One region of the Nocardia sp. NPDC050406 genome, then DNA from elsewhere that is predicted to be linked to it. Evidence: riboswitches for the same ligand, from Rfam matches in the RefSeq annotation. Region 1 holds a riboswitch; the other holds the start of a gene.

Region 1 (5,335 bases):
GGGACCGTGAGCAATGTGGTGGTCATCGCGGTGGCCGTCGACGCGGGGCTCTGGCTGCTGCCGCAGGTGCACGGGCTGCCGTGGCAGGTCGGGGCCATGGGGCTGGCGGTGGTCGTGAACGCGGTGGCCACGGTGCTCTATATCGGTGCGGGGATGGGTCCGGGGCCGCGCGATGGCTTGATGACTGGACTGGTTCGGCGGACCGGTCAGCCGGTGTGGTTGATTCGCACCGGGATCGAGGCGTCCGTGCTGGCCACCGGCTGGCTGCTGGGCGGCAGTGTCGGCATCGGCACCCTCGTCTACGCCTTCGGCATCGGGCCGCTCATCCAGCTCATGATTCCGTTCGTCGACGACTACCTCCCTGGCTTCCGGGAACCGGAGGCTTCCAGGGAAGCGGAGATCGCCCCGGCGGTGAGCGCCGCCTGAATTCCATGACCTCGGAGGTCATCGACGCCGTGATCTCGGCGCGGCACTGTGGGAATCAGTCCCGCCCAAGAGATCTGGAGAGTGATATGGCCAAGACCGCCCTGGCGAGCGAACTCGGCGTCGTGGAAGGAACACTCGAACACGGCATGCCCTACCTGGCATTGGGGTCGGGCAGGCCGCTGGCGTTCCTGGTGTGGTTCACGCCGGATTTCGCCAATCCCACCGGGTGGATGCGCGCGGCGATGATCAAGACGCTGGCCCCGCTGGCCGAGCGGTTCCGCGTCTACGCGGTGAACCGGGCACCGGGCACCCCGGCGGGCACCACCATGGCCGATATCGCCGCGCGGCACGCCGACGCACTGCGGATCGAATTCGGTGAACCCGTCGACGTGATCGGCGTCAGCTCCGGCGGATCCATCGCCCTGCAATTGGCCGCCGACCACCCGGACGTGGTGCGCAGGCTGGTGGTGCTGTCGTCCGGATATCGGCTCGACCCGAATGCCCTTGTCGCGCAGCGCAACTACGCCGAGGCGGTCGCGGCGGGTCGCCGTGGTCTGCACCACGGCGTGGATATCACCATCAAGTCCCCGGTCTTGGCCGCGTTGGCCAGACCGCTGCTGTGGTTGGTCGATCCCCTGGTGCGTCCGAAGGACCCGGCGGGCATGCTGGCCTATGTGCGCGCCGAGGACGGCTTCGACCTGACCGGACGACTGGGCGAAATCGACACGCCGACATTGGTTCTCGGCGGCGACCGGGACGCCTGCTATTCGGTCGAGAACTTCCGGCGCACCGCCGAGGGACTGCCGAACGGCCGCCTGATCGTGTACCCGGGTGCCTCGCACACGGGTGCGGTCAAGGATCCGCGTGCCGTCGCCGACATGCTGAATTTCCTCACCGCCGACTAGGTTTCGCTCGGCCGAGGGCCCGCGGTCACCGCTGACCGCGGGCCCGCCGAACTCAGCGCACGGCGTCCGCGGCCGCCCGCATATTGCGCAGCGACGCCGCCACCTCGACCGGCCCACGGGTCTTCAGACCGCAGTCCGGATTGACCCAGAGCCGTTCGGCTGGAACGGCTTTCAGGGCCGCGCGCAGCGAACCGGCGATCTCGTCGACGCTCGGGACGCGCGGGGAGTGGATGTCGTAGACACCCGGGCCGATCCCCAGCGCGAATCCGGCGGCATTGAGATCGTCGAGGACCTCCATGTGCGAGCGGGCCGCCTCGATCGAGGTGACATCGGCGTCCAGGGCCGCGATGGCGTCGATCACCTCACCGAACTCCGAATAGCACAGGTGCGTGTGGATCTGGGTGGCGTCGGAGACGCCGGAGGTGGCGAGCCGGAACGCCGCCACCGACCAGTCCAGATACTCCTGCTGCTGCTCGCCGCGCAGCGGCAGCAGTTCACGCAGCGCCGGTTCGTCCACCTGGATGATCCGAATACCCGCCGCCTGTAGGTCCACGGTTTCATCGCGGATGGCGAGGGCGACCTGGCGCGCGGAATCCGCCAGCGGCTGGTCGTCGCGCACGAACGACCAGGCCAGGATCGTGACCGGCCCGGTGAGCATGCCCTTGACCGGCTTGTCGGTGAGCGACTGCGCGTACTCGATCCACTCGATGGTCATCGGCTCGGGCCGCGCCACATCGCCGTAGAGAATCGGCGGGCGCACGCAGCGGGTGCCGTAGGACTGCACCCAGCCGTTCGCGGTGGCGGCGAAGCCGTCGAGCTGTTCGGCGAAGTACTGCACCATGTCGTTGCGCTCGGGCTCGCCGTGCACGAGCACGTCGAGGCCCAACTTCTCCTGCAGCGCTATCACTTCGGCGATCTCGGCGCGCATGCGCTCCTGGTATTGGGCGGGGGTGATGTCGCCCTTGCGCAGTGCCGCCCGGTCCCGGCGGATGGCGGGGGTCTGCGGGAAGGAGCCGATGGTGGTGGTCGGTAGCAAGGGGAGGTTCAGCCGATCCCGTTGCAGGGCAGCGCGTTCCGCGGCGGGGGCGCGGCGGGTGGCCTCCGGGCCGAGGGCGGCCAGGCGGGCGCGGACGGTGTCGTCGCGCAACCGGGCGTCGGCGGCCCGGCTCGCCAAAGCCGCACGGGCGACGGCCAATTCGTCGGCGACGCCCTCGGTTCCGGAGTGCACGGCGGTGGCCAGCACCCGCACCTCGGTGACCTTCTCGTCGCCGAAGGCCAGCCACGACCGCAGCGCCGGATCCAGGTCCGGTTCGGCGGTCAGCGAGTACGGCACGTGCAGCAGCGAGCACGAGGTCGAGACCACGAGTGCGCCGGTGCTTCCCAACAACGTGGCGAGGGTGGACAGGGCGTGGTCCGGATCGGTGCGCCAGATATTGCGGCCCTCCACGACTCCGGCCACCACCAGTTTGTCGCGCAGCGCAGCGACGCCGACCACATCGTCCACGGTCGTTCCGGCGGTGAAGTCCAGCGCGATCGCCTCGACCGGCGTGGAGGCCAGCACCGGCAGTGCCGGGCCGGGCCGCCCGAAGTAGGTGGCGACGAGCAGGGCCGGGCGGTCCGGCACCGAGGCCAGTTCCCGATAGGTATTGCCGACCAAGGCCAGCTCGTCGGGTGTGAGATCGGTGACCAGCACCGGTTCATCGATCTGCACCCACTGCGCGCCCACCTCGGCCAACTGCCGCAGCAGGTCGCGGTAGAGGGGCAGCAGGTCGTCGAGTCGCCGCAGCGGATCGACACCGACACCCTTGGCGAGCTTCAGGAAGGTCAGCGGTCCGATCACCACCGGCCTCGCGGGAATATCGAGCTCACGGGCTTCGCGCAGCTCGGCCAGCAATTTCTCCGGATGCAGCGAGAACGCGGTCTCGGCTCCGATCTCCGGCACGAGGTAGTGGTAGTTCGTGTCGAACCACTTGGTCATCTCCAGCGGCGCGACGGTATCGGTGCCGCGCGCCGCCGCGAAATAGCGGTCCAAGGGGTCCTCGATCCCGGCCACGCGCGGCGGCAGTGCGCCGACCATGACGGCGGTGTCGAGCATCTGGTCGTAGTACGAGAAGGTTCCGACCGGAATCGAATCCAATCCGGCGGAGCGCAAGGCGTTCAGCTGCGCCGTTCGCAGCTCCCGCCCGACGGCGTGCAGTGCCTCGGCGTCGATGCGCCCGACCCAATAGGACTCGATGGCGCGCTTGAGTTCCCGGCGCGGCCCGATACGCGGCGTACCGAGCACCGTCGCGGTGAAAGGGGTGGGTGTTGCGGTCACAGGTGTTCTCCAGTGCTCCAGAGCCACTGGCCACCGCCGCGGGTGCGAACAGCCGTGCCGCGTGCACGCCGAAACCAAGGCATGCCGAGTACACGTGCGGTCCGTCGCCCAATCCACGAGGCGGAGGCCGCCGGATACGGCGTATCCGGCACGGTCGGCAGGTCTTCGGACTCGCGGGCTCCGGCCTCATCGGCCGACCTACTGGCCGTCGCTTCCCAGGTGTGCCCAGTGCTCATGACGGCGGTCGTTCCCGTATACCGCTGCGGGACAGTCCCGGATTCTCACCGGGTTCCCTCTCACCGGAGGAACTCACGGGCTGTGAGTATCCGGTTTCGACGCCGACTGGGGGCTCCCGTCCGGCGAACCGACTGCGCCACAGAGCATATCGCCGACCGATAGCCACCGTTCACGAGGCGGGGTCGGAGGGCCCATGTGTCGTCCGCGTGAACACATCTTCGCAATTCAGCCAACCCCCGTTGTGAAGATTCCTGCGAACCGGACATCGTGACCGAAGGCTGTCCGGGGAGCAGGTACCTTAGGCGAATGTTCTCCAAAGTCCTGGTCGCCAACCGCGGCGAGATCGCCATTCGCGCATTCCGCGCGGCATACGAACTCGGCATCGGCACGGTCGCTGTCTTTCCGTACGAGGACCGCAACTCGGTGCACCGGTTGAAGGCGGACGAGGCGTATCAGATCGGCACGCCGGGGCATCCGGTACGGGCGTATCTGTCGATCGAGGAGATCATCACCGCGGCCAAGAGTGCCGGGGTCGACGCTGTCTACCCGGGTTACGGTTTTCTTTCCGAGAATCCGGACCTCGCGTCGGCCTGCGCGGACGAGGGCATCACCTTCATCGGACCGTCCTCGCAGGTGCTGGAGCTGACCGGTAACAAGGCCCGGGCGATCGCCGCCGCGAAGGCCGCCGGACTGCCGGTGCTGAACTCGAGCGAACCCTCCGCCGATGTGGACGCGCTCATGGCGGCGGCCGAGGACATGGAGTTCCCGGTCTTCGTCAAGGCCGTCGCCGGTGGCGGCGGTCGCGGTATGCGCAAGGTGGACGACCGGGGGCAGCTGCGCGAATCCATCGAGGCCGCCGCGCGCGAGGCCGAATCGGCCTTCGGCGATCCGACGGTCTTCCTCGAGCAGGCGGTGGTGAACCCCCGCCATATCGAGGTGCAGATCCTCGCCGACCAGCACGGCAATGTGATCCACCTCTACGAGCGCGACTGCTCGCTGCAGCGGCGGCATCAGAAGGTCATCGAACTCGCGCCCGCCCCGAACCTGGATCCCGCACTGCGCGACCGTATCTGCGCCGATGCCGTGGCCTTCGCCAAGGAGATCGGGTACTCGTGCGCGGGCACCGTGGAGTTCCTGCTCGACGAACGCGGCAAGCACGTGTTCATCGAGATGAACCCGCGAATCCAGGTGGAGCACACGGTGACCGAGGAGATCACCGATGTGGACCTGGTTCAGGCGCAGATGCGCATCGCCGCCGGGGAATCGCTGGAAGACCTTGGGCTGAGCCAGGATTCGATCACCATTCGCGGTGCGGCGCTGCAATGCCGCATCACCACCGAGGATCCGGCCAATGGCTTCCGGCCCGATACCGGACGGATCACCGGCTACCGCTCGCCGGGCGGCGCGGGCGTGCGCCTCGACGGCGGCGCGAATGTCGGGGCCGAGGTCG
Region 2 (5,335 bases), on a different contig from region 1:
ATCCGATCGAGCCGGTGACCGACTATCTGCCCGGCACCGCGGCCGGATCGCTCGCAGGCTCCATGCGCACCGACGACGGCCCGGCGACGCCCGGGGTCCTGGATATCCTCGGCCGCAACGAATCCCTGATCGTCCTGGCGGCCTACACGCTGGCCTTCGCGATCGGCACGATCTGGCTCATCCGCCGCCGCGACCTGGTCTAGGTCGATCTCTCACCCGCGTGGCGCACCCAGTACGGCGTGCGCCACGCGGGTGAGTCCGTCGATGATCTGGGCGTTGGTCAGCCCGCGTGACCGCTGGTTCAGGTAGACCTCCGCCGCCACGGGGGCGAGCAGCGGCTCGATGAGCGAATCCGGTTCCGGGACAGCGGCTTCCACGAGCAACGTTCGAATGTGGGTGCGCCAGAAGCCGTATGCGCCGGTCTCGAAACGGGCGCTGCCGGTCTCCGCGCCGAGGACGAGATTCGCGTGCCGCTCCAGCAGGCCGACGAAGGCGGCGTAGAAGGCGGCGAGCCGGGCGGCGGGCGGTGCGCCCGGACCGAGGGGTGGCGCACCGCGCAGCAGCTGTTCCTGGAGTGCGCGCTCGTGTTCGTCGAGCAGCGCCACGGCGATGGAGACGACATCGGGGTAGCGGCGGTAGAGCGTGCCCCGGCCGACCCCGGCGGCCTTGGCGATGTCGTCCATGGTCACCGTGCGCGGGTCGCGCTCGGCGAACAGCTCGGCGGCCGCCGCCAGGATCTTGGCCCGATTACGGGCCGCGTCGGCGCGTTCGACCGGTGCCGGGCCGTCCGCACCGAGCAGATCGCGGGCCAGTGGATTCATAGCGCTCACCGTAGCCTTTCGGAATAAGTGGACACAATGTCCGGTTCGTGGTTATCGTAAGGAAGAACCGGACACAATGTCCACTTGCGAAGGTAGGAATCATGCCCGCTCTGCTGCACCTCGACGCCAGCGCCCGCCGCGCCTCCCTCAGCCGTGAACTCGCCGCCGCCTTCGCGGACGCGTGGCGCGCCGAACATCCGGACGGCGACTACCGGTACCGCGACCTCGCCGAGCAGCCGGTGCCCTTCATCGACGAAGCCTGGACCGAGCTCTGCGACCGCGTACTCGCCCAGGGCGCAACCGATCTCGATCGGCTCGCGGAGCTGGCGCGCACCCCCGCCCAGCGCGCGGCATGGGCGATCGTCGAACCGCTGCTCGCCGAGGTGCGCGCCGCCGAGGTGGTTCTCATCGGCGCTCCGATGTACAACTACTCGATCCCGGCCAGCCTCAAAGCCTGGCTGGACCAGATCACCTTCCCGCGAATGTCGTTGGTCCCCAAGCGCTTCGTGGTCGCCACCGCTCGCGGCGGGTCCTATTCGCCCGGCGCCCCCAAGGCGAAGTTCGACTACCAGGAGCGGTTCCTGCGCGACTTCTTCGCGGGCCACTTCGCCGTCGAGGACACCGTTTTCATCACCGCCGAACTGGCCAACGCGCGCCAGGATCCGGCGCTCGCGCACCGGCGCGATCAGCACGACGCCTCCTACGCCGCCGCGCTCGAGACCGCCCGCCGACTCGGCAAGGAGTACTGAAATGGCTTGGCTCGTCCTGGGTTTGGCCGGACTCGTGGAGATCGCCTGGTCCCAGAGCATCAAACCCACCCAGAACTTCACCCGTCCGCTGGCCACCGTGATCTGCCTGGTGCTCATGGCCGTGGCGGTGTGGCTGCTCTCCTACGCCATGCAGACGCTGCCGGTGGGCACCGCCTACGCCGTCTTCACCGGTATCGGCGCGGTCGGGGCCATCGCGCTCGGTGTGGTGGTGCAGAAGGATCCGCTGAGCGCGGGCCGCATCATGGCATTGTCGCTGATAGTCGGCGGCATCGTGCTTGCCAAGGTGACCACGCCGGAGTGAGCCGCCGCGTGCGGCTCTGACCGGACCGCACTATTCGCTCACTCGAACGGAGTAGGTTCGATCCTCGTAAGACTTCGAATCCTGAAAGGACAGTGATGCCAACACGTACCGCGCGTACCGCCTGGACCGGCGGTCTGCAGGACGGCTCGGGCCAGGTCGAGCTGAGCAGCTCCGGCGTCGGCAAGTACGACGTCTCGTTCCCGAAGCGCTCGGCCGACAATGCCGACGGCACCACCAGCCCGGAAGAGCTGATCGCCGCCGCGCACTCCTCCTGCTACGCCATGGCGCTCTCCAACGAGGTCGCCCAGGCGGGCGGCACCCCGCAGTCCCTGGATGTCACCGCCGACGTGACGCTGGGCCCGGACCCGGCGGGCGGCTTCCGCATCTCGAACATCAAGCTCACGGTGATCGGCCGGGCCACCGGTCTGGACGCCGACGGCTTCCTGGCCGCCGCGAACGCCGCCAAGGCGGGCTGCCCGGTGAGCAAGGCCCTCGCCGGGGTCGACAATATCGAGCTGGACGCCTCGTTCGAATCCTGAGCGCGGCGGGTGCCGAATACGACGGAGGGGCAGTGCCGGTGGTGGCACTGCCCCTCTTCCCGTCTCCGCGCGTATTACGCGGCGGCCGTTTCGATCCGCGGCGACCTGCGTCCCGCGAATTCGGTGAGCGCCGCGAAGGCCAGGCCCAGCCCCAGCCACAGCGTGGTGGTGACGGTCAGCGAACTGACCCGGAACTGCCACAGCAGGCTCGCCGGGAAATCGGACTTCACCTCGTCGATTCCGGGCAGCGCGACGTAGCCCACGGCCACCACCGCCGCGAAGGTCGCGATACCGGCGATCAGGCGTACCGTTTCGAGCTGACCCCGCGACAGCTTGTACACGTACACCGCGAGGCCGACGGCCGCGAATCCGAGCAGCACCACCGCGACCCACAACCAGGTGCGGTCGGCAATGGTCTCCGGGTCGCCCACCGCGGGCGGATTGGCCGGATATTTGAAGAACGGCACCGCGGTGATGGCGAGCCAGCCGCCCGCGGCCAGGCCGAGCGCCAGCTTCGGCCCCGACAGATTCGTATGCCGCCGCGCCACATTCGCGGCCGCGGCGTACAGCGCGCCCAGCGCCAGCCCGGTCAGGCCGAGCGCGAGGAATTCACCGAACTTCTGGCCGGATCGGCTGACGAGAGGTTCTTCCTCCTCGCCGTGCGAATGGCCGCCCTGGGCCGCCTCCTCGATGGCGATGGCCGCTTCGATCTTCGGTTCGCCGATGACGAATCCGACGGTGCCCGCCAGCAGGCCCGCGAGGAGACCGGCCAGCAGGCCGCGCAGGAGCAGCGTCTTGAGCGAACCGCTCAGCTTCTCGGGGGAACCGCTCAGTGGCACGGCACGCCCAGCAGGTGTCGACCGTCGTGCATCAGCTCGTGCATGTACATCCCGCTGCGCGAGATGGCGCCCTGATCGAAGCCGACCAGGTACAGGGTGAGCAGTGCCAGCAGTACGACTCCTGCCGTGACGAGCCACGCGTTGAGCGCGTCGCCGGAACGGCTGGGGGAGTGGACGATTGCCATCGAGTCCTCCTTGGGGAATTCGCGTCCCCGTGAGTTGGGTGCGACGGTGCCGGTGTCTGGCTCTCCGGCACCTTCCCGACTCGGGCTCGGTGCGAGGAATACAGTGGCGCGACCGCCCCGGACTCACACCGGGTTACCGCGTCACCATCGCTTGTTCATTCAAAACTGTCGCATCCCCGCTGGCCAACCGTCAACATGGGGTGTGATCAGGCGTTCTTGGCCGCGACGTCGAGCACGACCTCGAACTCCAGCAGCGATGCGCCGGTGGCGACCGGCTTGCGCGCCTCGCCCGCGTGCGCGGCCCGCGCCGGACCGTCCCGCCAGGCTTCGAAAGAGGCTTCCGAATCCCACTGCGTCACAACGAAGTACCGGTTCTCACCGGCGGTCGGACGGAGCAGCTGGAAACCCAGGAAGCCCGGGGAGTTCTCCACGGCGTGCGCCCGCGCGGCGAAGCGCTTCTCCAGCTCGGGGCCCGCACCCTCGGGAATTTCGATTGCGTTGATCTTCACGACTGCCATGGCCCGAAGGCTACCTGCCGACTGGGCGGTATCGGCTGTGTGACTTCGCACTAGGGTCGGGATGGTGTTGTACGACGAAGGTGGCGGTGGCGCACCGATTCTGCTGCTGCACGGGTTGATGGGCAGCGCTCGGACGTGGCGGCGGCAGCTGGAGTGGCTGCGCGGGTACGGGCATGTGTACACCTTCGACGCGGCGGGGCATGGGCGGCCCGCGCCCGACGAGTTGACGACCGAGGCGTTCATCGCCGATCTGGCCGTGGCGACCGCGCCGATCGTCGAACCCATGGTGGTGATCGGACATTCGATGGGCGGGCTGCACGGGTGGGTGTTCGCGGCGACATATCCGGAACGGGTGCGGGCGCTGGTGGTGGAGGACATCGCCCCCGACTTTCGCGGCCGCACCGCCGCGGACTGGGCGGCCATGATTTCGGCTTGGCCGCAGCCTTTTTCGGACGACACCGCCATGCTGGAGTTCTTCGGCCCGGTCGCCGGTCGCTATTTCATGGACTCGTTCGTCCACGGCCCCGACGGCTATCGCCTGCACGGCTCGGTGGAGACCTTCCGCGATATCTCCGAGGAGTGGGGCGGTCGCGACTTCTGGTCCGAATGGCGCTCGATCCGGGTCCCCGCCCTGCTCCTCGAGGGCGAGCACACCATCACCCCGCCGGGCCAGATGCGGGAGATGGCCGAGGTGCACCCCGACGCCCGGCACGTCGTCGTCCCCGATGCCGGTCATCTCGTGCACGACGATCAGCCCGCCGCCTACCGCGATGAGGTCGAGCGCTTCCTGACCCGCGTCCTTCGGCACTGAACCATTGCGTCCGCCCTTCTGCGGGCGGGTGCCTTCAGTCTCCTCGGCGGCTCGTCGTATGCTCGCCACACAGGCATCCCAGACTGAATGGTGACCAACGATGATCGACTTCGCGATTCCCGCCGAACTCGCCGCCGAACGTGACCGGGTACGGCAGTTCGTCATCGACAAGATCGTGCCGTTCGAGCGCGATCCGCGGCTGACCGCGCACGGCCCGACCGATGAACTGCGGCAGGAGCTGGTCGAGCTGGCCCGGGCCGAGAAGCTGCTGACCGTGCAGGCCCCGGTGGAACTCGGTGGGCGCGGGCTGACGCACATCGAGCAGGCGGTGATCTTCGAGGCGGCCGGTTGGTCCACCCTCGGTCCGGTGGCCATGAACTGCGCCGCCCCCGACGAGGGCAATATGCTCCTGCTCTCCAAGGTCGCCAATCAGGAACAGACCGAGCGCTACCTCCAGCCGGTCGTCGACGGCCACCAGCGCTCGGTCTTCGCCATGACCGAACCCAATGGCGCGGGCTCGGACCCGAACCAGCTGGCCACCGAGGCCACTT

Evidence for each region. Region 1 has a riboswitch for cobalamin ahead of metE (5-methyltetrahydropteroyltriglutamate--homocysteine S-methyltransferase). Riboswitches for the same ligand answer to the same signal wherever they lie in the genome.
Region 2: linked by a shared signal. The riboswitch ahead of ACIBH2_RS27360 (CbtB-domain containing protein) and the one ahead of metE (5-methyltetrahydropteroyltriglutamate--homocysteine S-methyltransferase) in region 1 are both predicted to bind cobalamin.

Annotation. Positions count from the first base shown of each region.
Region 1 is NZ_JBITIM010000001.1:2,087,486-2,092,820, reverse strand. It holds gene ACIBH2_RS09985 (YitT family protein) at 1-426, shown strand, start outside; gene ACIBH2_RS09980 (alpha/beta fold hydrolase) at 432-1,331, shown strand; gene metE (5-methyltetrahydropteroyltriglutamate--homocysteine S-methyltransferase) at 1,384-3,648, opposite strand; cobalamin riboswitch at 3,787-3,976, opposite strand; gene ACIBH2_RS09970 (pyruvate carboxylase) at 4,192-5,335, shown strand, end outside.
Region 2 is NZ_JBITIM010000003.1:862,199-867,533, reverse strand. It holds gene ACIBH2_RS27390 (ABC transporter permease) at 1-203, shown strand, start outside; gene ACIBH2_RS27385 (TetR/AcrR family transcriptional regulator) at 213-821, opposite strand; gene ACIBH2_RS27380 (FMN-dependent NADH-azoreductase) at 923-1,570, shown strand; gene ACIBH2_RS27375 (DMT family transporter) at 1,572-1,892, shown strand; gene ACIBH2_RS27370 (OsmC family peroxiredoxin) at 1,988-2,431, shown strand; gene ACIBH2_RS27365 (CbtA family protein) at 2,506-3,270, opposite strand; gene ACIBH2_RS27360 (CbtB-domain containing protein) at 3,261-3,455, opposite strand; cobalamin riboswitch at 3,483-3,662, opposite strand; gene ACIBH2_RS27355 (antibiotic biosynthesis monooxygenase family protein) at 3,662-3,973, opposite strand; gene ACIBH2_RS27350 (alpha/beta fold hydrolase) at 4,038-4,784, shown strand; gene ACIBH2_RS27345 (acyl-CoA dehydrogenase family protein) at 4,885-5,335, shown strand, end outside.